DNA from 2 places in the Bradyrhizobium sp. BRP56 genome. Region 1 is predicted to be linked to the other one. Evidence: riboswitches for the same ligand, from Rfam matches in the RefSeq annotation. Region 1 holds a riboswitch; the other holds the start of a gene.
The links. A riboswitch is a leader RNA that binds a small molecule or an ion and turns the genes downstream of it on or off. The one in region 1 is predicted to bind glycine.
Positions count from the first base shown of each region.

Region 2: linked by a shared signal. The riboswitch ahead of I6F38_RS10805 (D-amino acid dehydrogenase) and the one ahead of gcvT (glycine cleavage system aminomethyltransferase GcvT) in region 1 are both predicted to bind glycine.

Region 1 is NZ_JADYVV010000101.1:4,265-11,783, forward strand. Features, by position in the region: gene I6F38_RS40500 (NADP-dependent isocitrate dehydrogenase) at 1-565, shown strand, start outside; gene I6F38_RS40505 (DUF3455 domain-containing protein) at 596-1,102, shown strand; gene I6F38_RS40510 (cyclic nucleotide-gated ion channel) at 1,195-2,445, opposite strand; gene alaS (alanine--tRNA ligase) at 2,457-5,144, opposite strand; glycine riboswitch at 5,347-5,435, shown strand; gene gcvT (glycine cleavage system aminomethyltransferase GcvT) at 5,577-6,722, shown strand; gene gcvH (glycine cleavage system protein GcvH) at 6,743-7,108, shown strand; gene gcvP (aminomethyl-transferring glycine dehydrogenase) at 7,131-7,519, shown strand, end outside.
Region 2 is NZ_JADYVV010000011.1:133,614-141,132, reverse strand. Features, by position in the region: gene I6F38_RS10820 (ABC transporter ATP-binding protein) at 1-984, opposite strand, end outside; gene I6F38_RS10815 (ABC transporter permease) at 1,126-2,013, opposite strand; gene I6F38_RS10810 (ABC transporter permease) at 2,017-2,958, opposite strand; gene I6F38_RS10805 (D-amino acid dehydrogenase) at 3,119-4,477, opposite strand; glycine riboswitch at 4,543-4,657, opposite strand; glycine riboswitch at 4,661-4,767, opposite strand; gene I6F38_RS10800 (M20/M25/M40 family metallo-hydrolase) at 4,859-5,989, opposite strand; gene I6F38_RS10795 (ABC transporter substrate-binding protein) at 6,255-7,519, shown strand, end outside.

The DNA.
Region 1 (7,519 bases):
TGACGGTCGGTTCAAAGACATCTTCCAGGACGTCTTCGACCGCGAGTTCAAGAAGGAATTCGACGCCAAGGGCCTGACCTACGAGCACCGCCTGATCGACGACATGGTGGCCTCGGCGCTGAAATGGTCCGGCGGCTATGTCTGGGCCTGCAAGAACTATGACGGCGACGTGCAGTCCGACACCGTGGCCCAGGGCTACGGCTCGCTCGGCCTGATGACCTCGGTGCTGCTCACCCCGGACGGCAAGACCGTGGAAGCCGAAGCCGCCCACGGCACCGTGACCCGCCACTACCGCGAGCACCAGAAGGGCAAGGAGACCTCGACCAACTCGATCGCGTCGATCTTCGCCTGGACCCGTGGCCTCGCCCATCGCGCCAAGCTCGACAACAACGAGGCGCTGGCGAAGTTCGCCACCACCCTGGAGAAGGTCTGCGTCGCGACCGTCGAAGAGGGCTACATGACCAAGGACCTCGCGCTCCTGGTCGGCGCCGACCAGCGCTGGCTCTCGACCACCGGATTCCTCGACAAGGTATCCGACAACCTCGTGAAGGCGATCGCGGCCTGAGGCCGTCATCCTGGGAAGACAGGTGCGAGCATGACCGTGGCCCTTGTCAGAGCCGTCGTGCTCGCATCGTTCTCGCTCACCACGTCGGCGGCATTCGCTGCCGATCCCCTGCCCGACGCCGTCGCGGCGCCTGGCGAGTCCAAGATCCTTACCGTCCATGCCGAGGGCGTGCAGGTCTATGAGTGCAAGCCGGTCAGCGACGGCAAGCTCGCCTGGTCGTTCCGCGAACCGGTCGCGACCCTGATCGCCGACGGCCGCACGGTCGGCCGGCATTATGCGGGTCCGAACTGGGAGCACGTCGACGGCAGCGTCGTGACCGCCCGCGCCGCCGGCAGCGCACCCGGCGCCACCGCCGCCGATATTCCCTGGCTGAAGCTCGAGGTGATCGCCCATCGCGGCAACGGCCTGCTCTCCGGCGTCGCAACCGTGCAGCGGATCAACACCTCGGGCGGCGAGTTCAGCGGCGCCTGCGACAAGGCCGGCGCGCTGAAGAGCGCGGCGTATTCGGCGGATTACGTGTTCCTGCGACGGGACTAAGCGTTTTCGAGCGAAGTGGTTACCGGTTCGCGTGAAGAAAACGCGCCAAACGAAGAATCGAGGCCTCGTTCCGATTCAATCGGAATGAGGTTCTAGTCGCGGATGCCGCCGTCGGTTTCGCGCGGCGCCTGGGCGATCTCTGCGGCGGCAAGGTCGCCGCCGGCCGCGATCGGGTCGGCAAGCCGCGCCTCGGCGGTCTCCCGGACATGCGCGGCGAGCGCCGGCATGCGCTCGATCAGGGCATGGAAGTCCTGCGCATCGAGCACCAGGAGCTTGGTCTTGCGCGTCGCCGTCACCGTGCCGGAGCGGCTGGTCCGCCGCAGCAGCGCGATCTCGCCGAAGAACGCGCCGTCGGAAAGCCGCACAAGCTGGCTCGGCAGGTCGATCTCGACCTCACCGGCGGTGATGAAATACATCGATGACGCCGCATCGCCGCGCCGCACCAGCACCTCGCCGGCCTCGATGGTCTGCGACCGCAGCAATCGCATGATGTCGGAGATATCGGCGGCGTTGAGATGTGAGAACAGCGGCACCCGCGCCAGCATGCCCCAGGTCACGACGAAGTCGCGGCGCCGGACCTCGTCGGCGAACGCGGTCGAGATGATCGCGACCGGCAGCGCGATCATCGCGAAGCCGACGACGATCGCGACCACCGTGACGGTCCGGCCGAGCGGCGTAATCGGGACGACATCGCCGTAACCGACGGTGCCGAGCGTCACGATCGCCCACCACATCGCCTGCGGCATGGTGCCGAACTTGTCCGGCTGCACTTTGTGCTCGATGGCATAGAGCAGCGAGGCAAACAGCAGCACCGCGCCGGTCAGGATCACCACGCAGCCGAACAGCGTGCGCCGCTCGGCATGCAGCGCCGCCAGCAGCGAGCGCATCGCGGTCGAGTAGCGCACCAGCTTGAGGAACGGCAGCATGCCGAACAGCACCAGCGCGGTCTTGTCGCCGATCGCAAGCGCGACGGCCGATGGCAGGAAGGCCAGCAGGTCGATCACGCCGAGCGCCGAGAAGGCGTATTCCAGCCGCGCCCGCGCCGGCGTCACGTCGCGCAGCGAGTGGCCGACCACGCTCCAGAGCCGCGCGGCATATTCCAGCGCGAAGGCAATGACCGCCGCGATCTCGATGGTCGTCAGCAGCCAGCCGAACTGCGCGTCGATCTCGGGCACGGAGGCCAGGATCGCCGCCAGCACGTCGACGGCGATGATGGCGACGATGACCCGGGCAAACCGCAAGCCGCCCGAATGCGGCAGATCATCACGTTCGAGCAGCTCGTAGAGACGGTCGCGCAGCCCGGGATCGCCGATCGTGGGCTTGAGCGGAGCCGTCGCCACGATCAGCCTCTCCGTCAGGCGCCGGCCGATGCCTGTTGAGTCATGGCCTGTTCGATCGCCGACAGCGCGGCGTCGGCCTTGGCGCCGTCGGGCCCGCCGGCCTGCGCCATGTCGGGCCGGCCGCCGCCGCCCTTGCCGCCGAGCACCTCGGAGCCCTTGCGCACGAGCTCGACCGCGTTGAACCGCGCGGTCAGATCGGCGGTGACGCCGACCACGATGCCGGCCTTGCCGTCCTCGGTGACGCCGACGATCGCGACCACGCCCGAGCCGATTTGCTTCTTGCCGTCGTCAACGAGACTCTTGAGATCCTTGGTCTCGACGCCCTCGACCGCGCGCGCCAGCAGCTTGACATTGCCGACCTCGCGAACGGCTGAGGCGGCGCCGTTCGACGCACCGCCGCCGCCCATCGCGAGCTTCTTGCGGGCGTCGGAGAGATCGCGCTCGAGCTTCTTGCGCTCTTCCATCAGCGCTGTGATGCGCGCCGGCACGTCCTCGATCGTGGTGCGCAGCTCCAGCGCCGCGGTCTTGGCCAGCGCGATAGTGTCGTTGGCGTGCTTGCGCGCGTGATGCCCGGTCAGCGCCTCGATGCGGCGCACGCCGGACGCCACCGCGCCCTCGCTGGTCACCGAGATCATGCCGATGTCACCGGTGCGGCGGACATGGGTGCCGCCGCAGAGCTCGACCGACCAGCCAAGCGCGTTCTGGCCGTGATCGCGGGCGCCCTTGCCCATCGACACGACGCGAACCTCGTCGCCGTACTTCTCGCCGAACAGCGCGCGGGCGCCGGCCTCGCGGGCATCGTCGACGCCCATGACCCGGGTCGTGACCTCGTCATTCTCCAGCACGACATCGTTGGCGATGTCCTCGATCCGGGCGAGCTCTTCCGGCGTGATCTGCTTCGGATGCACGAAGTCGAAGCGCAGCCGGTCCGGCGTCACCAGCGAGCCGCGCTGCGCGATGTGATCGCCAAGCACCTGGCGGAGCGCCTCGTGCAACAGATGCGTCGCCGAATGGTTGGCGCGGATCGACGAGCGCCTGGTGTGGTCGACCTCGAGCTGTAATGCGGTGCCGACGCCGAGCGTGCCCTGCTCCACCGTGCCGAGATGCACCAACAGATCGCCGGCCTTCTTCTGCGTGTCGGTGACGCGGAACTTGACGCCCTCCCCGGTCAGCACGCCAGTGTCGCCGACCTGGCCGCCGGACTCGCCGTAGAACGGGGTCTGGTTCAGCACGATCGCGCCGCTCTCGCCGGCCTTCAGGCTCTCGACCTCGGCGCCGTCCTTGATCAGCGCCGTCACCGCGCCTTCCGCGCTCTCGGTCTCGTAGCCGAGGAATTCGGTCGCGCCGAGCTTCTCGCGCAGCGGGAACCAGATCGCCTCGCTCGCCGCCTCGCCCGAACCTGCCCAGGACGCACGCGCCTTGATGCGCTGGCGCTCCATCGCGTCGGTGAACGCCGCCTGGTCGACGCTGATGCCGCGCGACTTCAACGCGTCCTGGGTCAGGTCCAGCGGGAAACCAAAGGTGTCGTACAGGGTGAAGGCGGTGTCGCCATCGAACATGTCGCCCTTCTTGAGGCCGGCGCTCTTCTCGTCGAGCAGCGACAATCCGCGCACCAGGGTCTTGCGGAACCGCGTCTCTTCCAGCCGCAGCGTCTCCTCGATCAGCTTCTCGGCGCGCACCAAGTCCGGATAAGCCTGGCCCATCTCGCGGACCAGCGCCCAGACCAGCCGATGCATCAGCGGCTCGCTCGCGCCCAGAAGCTGCGCATGGCGCATCGCGCGGCGCATGATCCGGCGCAGCACATAGCCGCGGCCCTCGTTCGACGGCAGCACGCCGTCGGCGATCAGGAAAGCCGACGAACGCAGATGGTCCGCGATCACCCGGTACGACGCCACGTTCTGCGCGTTCGGCCCATGGCCGAGCGCCGACGATGCCGCATCGATCAGGTTGCGGAACAGGTCGCTCTCGAACACGCTTTCGACGCCCTGCAAGATCGACGCCATGCGCTCCAGGCCCATGCCGGTATCGATCGAGGGACGCGGCAGCGCCACGCGCTCCTCCTTCGTCACCTGCTCGTACTGCATGAACACCAGGTTCCAGAACTCCAGGAAGCGGTCGCCGTCCTCCTCAGGCGTGCCCGGCGGACCGCCCCAGATGTGCTCGCCGCGATCGATAAAGATTTCGGAGCACGGCCCGCACGGGCCGGTATCGCCCATCGCCCAGAAATTGTCCGAGGTCGGGATGCGGATGATGCGGTCGTCCGAGAAGCCCGCGATCTTTTTCCAGTAGCCGGCCGCCTCGTCGTCGGTGTGGTAGACGGTGACCAGCAGCTTGTCCTTCTTCAGCCCGAAATCCTTGGTGATCAGATTCCAGGCGAGCTCGATCGCGCGCTCCTTGAAGTAATCGCCGAACGAGAAGTTGCCGAGCATCTCGAAGAAGGTGAGATGGCGCGCGGTGTAGCCGACATTGTCGAGGTCGTTGTGCTTGCCGCCGGCGCGCACGCATTTCTGCGCCGTGGTGGCACGCTGATAGGGACGCTTCTCGATCCCGGTGAAGACGTTCTTGAACTGCACCATGCCGGCATTGTTGAACATCAAGGTCGGGTCGTTGCGCGGCACCAGCGGCGACGAGGCCACGATCTCGTGCCCGTTCGCCTTGAAGTAGTTCAGAAATGTCGACCTGATGTCGTTGACGCTGCTCATGTTCATCCAATCGGAAAAAGGGGCCGGCCAGCCGCAAAAAGGCGTCATTTTCCGGCCGAACGCTTTTAGACATTGCCAGCTGCGGTGTCCAGAAACTGTGCAGGCGGATCATGGGCTTGCCGCGGCAGCACAAAGCCCATTGGATAGTTGCTGCAGCTGCGTTGACAGTCTTGGTGGCGCCGTGTTTTCTACCTACCTATACCTAGTCACGTCGGGAGAGACCGGCCTTACCGCCGGCGCCGAAGGAGCAACCGCCCCGGAAACTCTCAGGCAAAAGGACCGCGTGACGTCTGACATCTGGAAAGAGACGCTGGGGTTCGCCCCGATGCGTCCGCCGACGGGATAATACTCTCAGGCACAGCGACAGATGGGGCTTTCTGCAGGTTTCTCAAGGGGAAATAGGTCCCCGGCGGGAACCGCGAGGGCCCTGTGATGCTTGCGCGCGAAACCTCCCCGCTGAAACAGACCCCGCTGCACGCGCTGCACCTGGCGCGCGGCGCCAAGATGGTGCCGTTCGCCGGCTACGACATGCCGGTGCAATACGCGGCCGGCGTGCTGAAGGAGCACCTGCACACCCGCAAGGAAGCCGGCCTGTTCGATGTGTCGCACATGGGCCAGCTCGCGCTGAGGGCCAAATCCGGCAAGGTCGCGGATGCCGCGCTCGCGCTGGAAAAACTGGTGCCGCAGGACATCGTCGGCATCGCGCCGGGACGGCAGCGCTACGCGCAATTCACCAACAATGACGGTGGCCTGCTCGACGACCTGATGGTGGCGAATTTTGGCGATCACCTGTTCCTGGTGGTCAACGCCGCCTGCAAGGCCGAGGACGAGGCGCATCTGCGTGCGAATCTCTCCGACGCCTGCGAGATCGTGTCGCTGGCCGACCGCGCGCTGGTCGCGCTGCAGGGCCCGAAAGCCGAATCGGCGCTGGCGAAACTTTGTGCAGATGTCGGTTCGATGAAATTCATGGACGCCGGTCCGCGCCGCGTCAGCGACGTCGACTGCTTCGTCTCGCGCTCCGGCTATACCGGCGAGGACGGCTTTGAGATTTCCGTGCCCGCGGACAAGGTGGAAGCCCTGGTCACCGCGCTGCTCGACAATCCCGACGTGTTGCCGATCGGGCTCGGCGCGCGCGACAGCCTGCGGCTCGAAGCCGGGCTGTGCCTCTATGGCCACGACATCGACACCACGACGACGCCGGTCGAAGGCGCGCTGGAATGGTCGGTGCAGAAGGTTCGCCGCAGCGACGGCGCCCGCGCCGGCGGCTTCCCCGGCGCCGACAAAATTCTCGCTCAATTCGCAGATGGCGCCGCGCGCCGACGGGTCGGCCTGAAGCCCGACGGCCGCGCACCGGTGCGCGAAGGCGCCGCGCTGTTCGCCGATGCCGGCTCGACCGAGCAGATCGGCAAGGTGACCTCGGGCGGCTTCGGCCCGAGCCTCAATGCGCCGGTTGCGATGGGCTACCTGCCCACGGCCCTTTCCGCCGTCGGCACCACCGTTTTCGCCGAAGTGCGCGGCCAGCGGCTGCCGCTCAAGGTCGCCGCTACGCCCTTCGTCCCCAATACCTACAAACGCTGAACGCCAAAGGATCGATCCCCATGACGACGCTGTACACGTCCGACCACGAATGGCTCCGCATCGAGGGCGACGTCGCCACGATCGGCATCACCGACTATGCGCAGTCGCAACTCGGCGACGTCGTGTTCGTCGAACTGCCCAAGATCGGCCGCAGCCTGAAGAAGGCCGAGGCCGCCGCTGTCGTGGAATCCGTCAAGGCCGCCTCCGACGTTTACGCGCCGATCTCAGGCGAGGTGGTCGAGGTCAACGACGCGCTCGCCGCCGAGCCGGCGCTGGTCAATTCCGACGCCGGCGGCAAGGCCTGGTTCTTCAAGCTGAAGATTGCCGACAAGGGCGAGCTCGGCGGCCTGATGGACGAGGCCGCCTACGCCGCGCACACCGCCTAAAGGATCACCCGAGGATCAGCCCATGAACGCGCCCTTCAAGCCGATCAATGAAGCCGCCACCGATTTCGTCCGCCGCCACATCGGACCGTCGCCGCGCGACGTCAACGCGATGCTGGAGACGGTCGGCGCCGCGAGCCTGCAGGCGCTGATGAACGAGACGCTGCCGGCGTCGATCCGGCAGAAGGCGCCGCTCGATCTCGGCCGGGCGCTGAGCGAGACCGAGGCGCTCGCGCATATGGGCGAGCTCGCCGCGCAGAACCAGGTGTTCACCTCGCTGATCGGCCAGGGCTATTCCGGCACCATCCTGCCCGCCGTGATCCAGCGCAACATTCTGGAGAACCCGGCCTGGTACACCGCCTATACGCCGTACCAGCCGGAGATCAGCCAGGGCCGGCTCGAGGCGCTGTTCAA
Region 2 (7,519 bases), on a different contig from region 1:
GACCGTCGACTTGCCGGAACCGCTTTCGCCGACGATGCCGAGCGTGCGGCCCTTGCGCAGAGTGAGCGTGACGTTGCTGGCGGCGGCGACCTCGCGGGCTTTGCCGTACAGCGACCGCTCCCGGTAGACCTTGCTGAGCTCGTTGGCTTCCAGCACCACGGGCTCGGTCGTCTCCGGGCGCGGCGCGCGCGGCACCAGGCTCGGCACCGAGGACAAGAGGTTGCGGGTGTACTCCATCTTCGGATTGCGCAGCACATCCTGCAGCGGGCCGGTTTCGACAAGGCGGCCGTGTCGCATCACCGCGACGCGGTCGGCGATCTCGGCCACCACGCCCATGTCGTGGGTGATGAACAGAACCGCGGTGCCGTGATCACGTTGCAGGTCGCGGATCAAGGTGAGGATCTGCTTTTGGGTGGTGACGTCGAGCGCGGTGGTCGGCTCGTCCGCGATCAGGAGCTTCGGCTCCAGCACCAGCGCCATCGCGATCATGATGCGCTGGCGCTGACCGCCCGAGAGGCGGTGCGGGTAGGAGGAGAAGATGCGCTCCACGTCCGGCAGCCGCACATGCTCCATCATCGCCAAAATCTTCTGGCGCCGTGCGCGGGCATCGAGATCTGTGTGGGCGCGCAGCACCTCGTCGATCTGGCGGCCGACCGGCACCACGGGATTGAGCGCGGTCATCGGCTCCTGGAAGATCATCGCCATCCGCGTGGCGCGGAGTTGCCGCAGCCGCCGGTCGCTGGCGGTGAGCAGTTCCTCGCCGACCAGTTTGACGCTGCCGCCGGACGGCACCAGCGTGCCCTTCTGCTGCAGGCCCATCACGGTGAGCGAGGTCACCGACTTGCCCGAGCCGCTTTCGCCGACCAGGCACAGCGTCTCGCCTTCACGTACCTGTAGCGAGAGGTCGTCGATGATGCGATGCGCATCCGCCTTGCGGCCGAGGCCGACGACGAGATTGCTGATGTCGAGGACGACGTTGGTCATGTCAGGGTCTCTTGGCGCTGCGAAGGAATTTACCCACTGTCATTCCGGGATGGTGCGCCAGCACCAGACCCGGAATCTCGAGATTCCGGGTTCGATGCTTCGCATCGCCCCGGAATGACGGCTTCAGAAGAGCTGAAGCCATCACTTGCCCTCACGCTGCTTCATGCGGGGATCGAGCGCGTCGCGCGCGGCGTCGCCGATCAGGTTGACGCTGAGAATGGCGATCGAGAGCAGCAGCCCCGGCCAGAAGATCAGCGACGGCTTGACCTGGAAATAGGCGCGGCCCTCGGCCATGATGTTGCCCCAGGTCGGCGTTTCCGGCGAGATGCCGGCGCCGAGGAACGACAGGATCGCCTCGGTCAGGATCGCGGACGCGCAGACATAGGTGCCTTGCACGATCAGCGGCGCGATGGTGTTCGGCATCAAATGCCGCCACATGATCTTCGGCAGGCTGCTGCCGAGCGAGATCGCGGCCTCGACATAAGGCTCCTCGCGTGCGGTCAGCACCACCGAGCGCACCAGCCGCGCCACGCGCGGGATCTCGGGGATGGTGATCGCGACCATCACGGTCCAGATGCTGGCCCCCGACAGCGACACCACGGCGATCGCGAGCAGGATGGCGGGGATCGCCATCAAGCCGTCCATCACGCGCATCAGCACCGCATCGACCCAGCGGAAGAAGCCGGCGACGAGGCCGATCAGAAGGCCGATGGCGATCGAGCAGACGGCGGCGCCGAGCCCGATCACCAGCGAGATCCGTGCGCCGTAGATGATGCGCGACAACAGGTCGCGGCCATAGGCGTCGGTGCCGAGCAGATATTGCGCGCTCGACGGCTTCAGCCGCTGTGACGGCGTCAGCAGCAGAGGATCATGCGGCGCAAGCAGCGGCGCGAAGATCGCCATCAGGATGATGAGGGCGAGGCTGATCGTCGCAATCGCGATGATCGGCGTCGACGTCAGGAAGCCGAACTTGACGCGGAACGGCCGGGTGACGGGAAGCGAGGATTCGGGAAGGGTTTCGATCGCCATTGCTCAGTACCGGATACGAGGATCGAGCAGGGTGTAGGCGAGGTCGATCAACAGATTGACCGCGACGTAGATACCCGACGTCAACAGGATCATCGCCTGGATCACCGGATAGTCGCGCGCCAGCACCGCATCGACGGTGAGGCGGCCGATGCCGGGCAGGTTGAACACGCTTTCGGTGACGACGACGCCGGAGATCAGCAGCGCGAAGCCGGAACCGATCACCGTGATGACCGGCACGGCGGCGTTGCGCAGCGCATGGCGCAGCAGCACGCCGGTCTCGCCGATGCCCTTGGCCCGCGCCGTGCGCACGTAATCCTCGCCGAGCACATCGAGCATCGAGGCCCGCGTCATGCGTGCGATCAGCGCGACATAGATGAAGGAGAGCGTGCAGGTCGGCAGGATGAGGCGCTGGAAGAATGGACCGAACCCGGCCGAGATGCTCTTGAAGCCCTGTACCGGAACCCAGCGCAGATCAATCGCAAAGATCTGGATCAGCACATAGCCGATCACGAACACCGGCACCGAGAAGCCGAGCACGGAAAGTCCCATCACGAAGCGGTCGATCCAGGTGCCGTGCTTCCACGCCGCGATCACGCCGAGCGGCACCGCCACCAGGATCGAGAGGATGATGGTGGCCAGCGCGACCGAGATCGAGGGCTCGAGGCGCGGGACGATCATTTCGAGGATCGGCTTGTTCGAGATCAGGGAGACGCCGAGGTCGCCGTGCAGCAGCTTGGCGATCCAGGTGTAGAACTGGATGTAGATCGGCTCGTTCAGACCAAGCGAGGTCCGAATGCGTTCGAGCTGTTCAGGCGTCGCATTGTCGCCGGCGAGGATGGCGGCCGGGTCGCCCGGCGTCAGCCGCAGCAACAGGAACACGAACAGAGCCACCACGCCCATCACGGGAATGGCGGCGAGGATGCGGCGAAGCAGATATCCGAGCAAATTTGATCCGTTGGGTTGTGGTCGATGAAGTCCCCAGCGGGACCGTTGCACACCAGACCGTAGCACAGATGGTAGCAGACTCACGGTAGAACTTGAGCAAGTCCCATGCCATCGGTGCTGCGGATTTTGCGGTGCAGCTAATCAGTCCTGTTGGCCGCGATTATTCCTCCGGTGAAGTTCGAAGCAGTCCACTGGAAGGTGGATTGATTTCAGCTTTGCGCGCGTTGGCAGGCACGTCGAGCCCGGCACCGAACGACGGCGCCATCGGCGGCGTATCGAGGTCGCGCCAATCGTCGATCGCCTGGGCCACCATCTGCGCCGTCGCGGCCGACAGCGTCCAGCCGAGATGACCGTGGCCCGTATTGTAGAACACGCCCGGAATCCGTCCGGCGCGAACCACCGGCATCATGTTCGGCATCATCGGGCGCAAGCCCGCCCATGGCACGACTTTCGACGTATCGATCTCCGGGAAATGATGCCGCACCCAGTCCACCAGCGGTTGAATGCGATCGGCGCGAATGTCGCGGTTGAAGCCGTTGAACTCGGCAGTGCCGGCGACGCGGAAGCGGTCGGCGCCGAGCCGGCTGGTGACGATCTTCGCGGCTTCATCGAGCAGGCTGACGGTTGGGGCGGCATTCCGGCTTTGCGGCGCATCGAGCTGCACCGTGATCGAATAGCCCTTCACCGGATAGACATTGACGCGGTCGTTGAGCAGGCTGGCGAAGTGGCGGCTCGCCACGCCGGCGCAAATCGCGATCCCGTCCGCCTGTAGCTGCTGTCGCGTCGCGACCGCAGCATCATGTGAAGCAGCTTCGTTCCAGCCGATGCGGAAGCCGTCATCGCCGTGTGCGATCGTGTCGACGTCGGCTTCATGGATGAAGCTCGCGCCACGGCGGATGCAGGCGTCGGCAAGCCCACGCGTGAATTTGTGAATATCGCCGGTCGCGTCCGACGGCGTGAAGAAGCCGCCATAGCAGGTTGTCTGCAGCGCGGGTTCGATGACGCGGATCTCGTCCGGGGTCACCGGCCGGCGGTCGAGCCCGCCTTGCTGCAGCAACGTGTTGACCTTGAGGCCGGCTTCGAAGCCGGCCCTGTCGTGATAGACGTGCAGGATGCCGCGGCGCTCGAGATCGAAGGCGATGTTCTCGCGCTCTGCGATCGAGTACAGATGCTTGCGCGCTTCGATGGCGAGCTTCGTGGTCTCGATGGTGTTGCCGCGATAGCGCGTGATGTGGCCTATGAACTCGCCGATCCAGGAATATTTGTGCCAGCTCGGCTTCGGGTTCATCAGCAGCGGCGCGTCGCTTCTCAGCATCCAGCGCAGCCCCTTGAGGATGGTCGCGGCGCTGTTCCACACCTCGGCATTGCTGGCGGAGAGTTGTCCGCCATTGGCGAACGAGGTTTCCATCGCGGCGTAGCGATGCCTGTCGAGGACAGTCACCTTGTAGCCTCGTTCAAGCAGGGCATAGGCCGTCGTTACGCCGGTGATGCCGGCGCCGATGATCGCGATGTGTGGCATGGTAGTCGTCAGGCTCCCGTGGGTTAGAGTCGCCGAACCACCGGTGAAACCGGCATCGGCGCCCCATCTGTCACGGTACCTGAGAGCTTGATCCGCATCGGGCCGGGGCCGGATGCGAACTATCCCCTTCGGTGGACGTCATGGCCCTTGATGTGCGGCCATGTTCGTCTCTCTCCAGATCGTCCTGACGATACAGTCCTTTTGCCTGAGAGTTTCCGGGGCGGTTGCTCCGTCGGCGCCGAAGGCAACAACACGAATGTTGTCGCTTCGATCTCTCCCGCATCGTCGCGTTGGACGGCCGGACCGTAGGCGAAGCCTTAAAAATGGACAAGGCTAAATTTCGATCCGGCAGTGCCAACGTGTTGTGCAGTGCAATCGATGTCAGTCCAGCGTCGCCAGCAGTGCCGCCATCAGGCGGCCGCGTTCGGCGAGGCTGTCGACCTCGATATGTTCGTTGAGCGTATGTGCATCGGCGCCGCGAACGCCGAGGCCGTCGAGCGTGGGGATGCCCATCGCGCCGGTGAAGTTGCCGTCCGAGCCGCCGCCGGCGCTGCCGTGCGGCAGATCGAGACCTATCGCTGCCGCAAGGCCTTTTGCCTTTTCATAGAGCGCCATGGTGCCCGCATCGGGCTCCCACACCGGGCGGGTGACGCCGCGCGTCACCTTGAAGGTCACGTCGTTGGCGGTGCCCGACAGTGCCAGCATGCGCTCGACGCCGCGGTCGAGATCGGCCTGGCGCTTGGCCATGCTCAGCGCTTCGCCGGTGCAGGTCGTCGCGACGCAATTGACCCACTGGCCGCCATGCACGATGCCGACCGAGAAGGTGCAGTCCTCGGTGGTCATGCCGTCGATGGCGATGATCTGTCGCGCCATCTCGCGGATCGCGGAGCGGCCGGAAGACAGCGTTGCGCCGGCATGGCTGGGCTTGCCGGTGGCTTCCAGATTGAAGCGCGCGATCGCGTAGCGGCCGGTGACGACGCCGTTGTTCGGACGGCCGGGCTCCGGCACCAGCACATATTTGTTGCGCGCGGCTTCCGCCTCGATGATGTCGCGCGTCGACGGCGTGCCGACCTCTTCGTCGGGGGTGAACAGCACGGTGATCGGCAGCGGAGTCGTAAAGGAGGCGCGCGCCAATTGCCTGATCGCCTCGATCGACAGGTAGTTGCCGCCCTTCATGTCGAAGATGCCCGGCCCGAAGCACTTGTTGCCTTCGCGCCGCCACTTCAGCTTCTCGATGGTGCCGACGGGGTGAACGGTGTCCAGATGGCCGGCGATCAGGATGCCGGGCTGGCCTTGTTTCGGATGGGGAAAACGGGCGCGGACGCAGCCCGCGAAGCCCTGGCGTCCGGCGATGCGCTCGATCGTCGCACCCATGATCGCCATCTCGCGGGCGGCGAGATCGAGCATGCGTTCGACCGCGGCGGCGTCCCAGGTCGGGCTTTCGCATTCCACCCAGCTGCGCAGGCCCTGCAGCATCGTTTCGGAATCAAAGGGGAGATTGGCGGGGTTCATCGTTGTTCTCTCTTGTTGTTCTGACGGCGCCGGCATCGCGCGCGCGTTACGAAAATCTCAGCCGACGATTTTGTAAAGCCAAAATCTGGCGCGCGGCCTCATTCGTTTGTGTACGTCCGATGCGACCTGAAACCGATTGACGCGCTTGGCGCTTGGTGCAAGTCTCGATTTCACAAGCCATACAGCATGTTAGTTCGCCTAAATAACGAACCGCATGCATAACGAATAAGCCGGCTTTGACCAGTTACACGTCAGGAGAGATTGCATGTTCCCTATCTCGCGTTGGAAACACCGCACGCTAGCGGCCGCGTTGACGGCGCTCGCGCTGTCGTTCGCGCCGCAGGAATTGTCATTCGCACCGCAGGCGATGGCCGCGGGCAAGACCATCACCGCGGTGATGCACTCGGATCTGCGCGTCATCGATCCGATCATGACCACGGCCTACATCACCCGCGATCATGGCTACATGATCTATGACACGCTGCTGGCGACGGATTCCAATTTCAAGATCCAGCCGCAGATGGCGGACTGGAAGGTTTCCGACGACAAGCTGACCTACACGTTCACGCTGCGCGACGGCCTGAAGTGGCACGACGGCGCGCCGGTCACCGCGGAAGACTGCGTCGCCTCGCTGCAGCGTTGGGGCAAGGTCGACGGCATGGGCCAGAAGCTGATGGACTTCGTCGCGAGCCTGGAGGCGACCGACGCCAAGACCATCACGCTGAAGCTGAAGGAACCCTACGGCCTCGTGCTGGAATCGATCGGCAAGCCGTCGTCGCGCGTGCCGTTCATGATGCCGAAGCGTCTTGCCGAGACGCCGCCGGACAAGCCGATCCCGGAACAGATCGGCTCCGGACCGTTCAAATTCGTGCAGGCGGAATTCCAGCCGGGCGTGAAGGCGGTCTATGAGAAGAACAAGGACTACGTGCCGCGCAAGGAGCCGGCGAGCTGGACCGCGGGCGGCAAGGTCGTCAAGGTCGACCGCGTCGAGTGGGTCACGATGGCCGATGCGCAGACCGCGGTGAACGCACTGCAATCCGGCGACATCGATTTCATGGAGAACCTTCCGTTCGACATGCTGCCGGTGCTCGAAGCCAATCCGGATCTCAAGATCGACGTCCTGAACAAGTTCGGTTTCCAGACTCTCGGACGCATGAACTTCCTCTATCCGCCGTTCGACAATCCGAAGGTGCGCCGGGCTGCGTTCCTGGCGATGAACCAGAAGGACGTGCTCGACGCGCTGGTCGGCAACGCCAAGTACCAGAGGATCTGCGGCGCCTTCTTCGTCTGCGGCACGCCGCTCGAGACCGACGTCGGGGCCGAAACGCTGGTGAAGGGCAACGGCCTGGCGGAAGCCAAGAAGGCGCTTGCCGCATCCGGCTATGACGGCACCCCCGTGGTGATCATGGCGCCGGGCGACGTCACGACGTTGAAGGCCCAGCCGGTCGTGGCTGCGCAGCAGTTGCGCGAGGCCGGCTTCAAGGTCGACCTGCAGGCCACCGACTGGCAGACCGTGGTGACCCGCCGCGC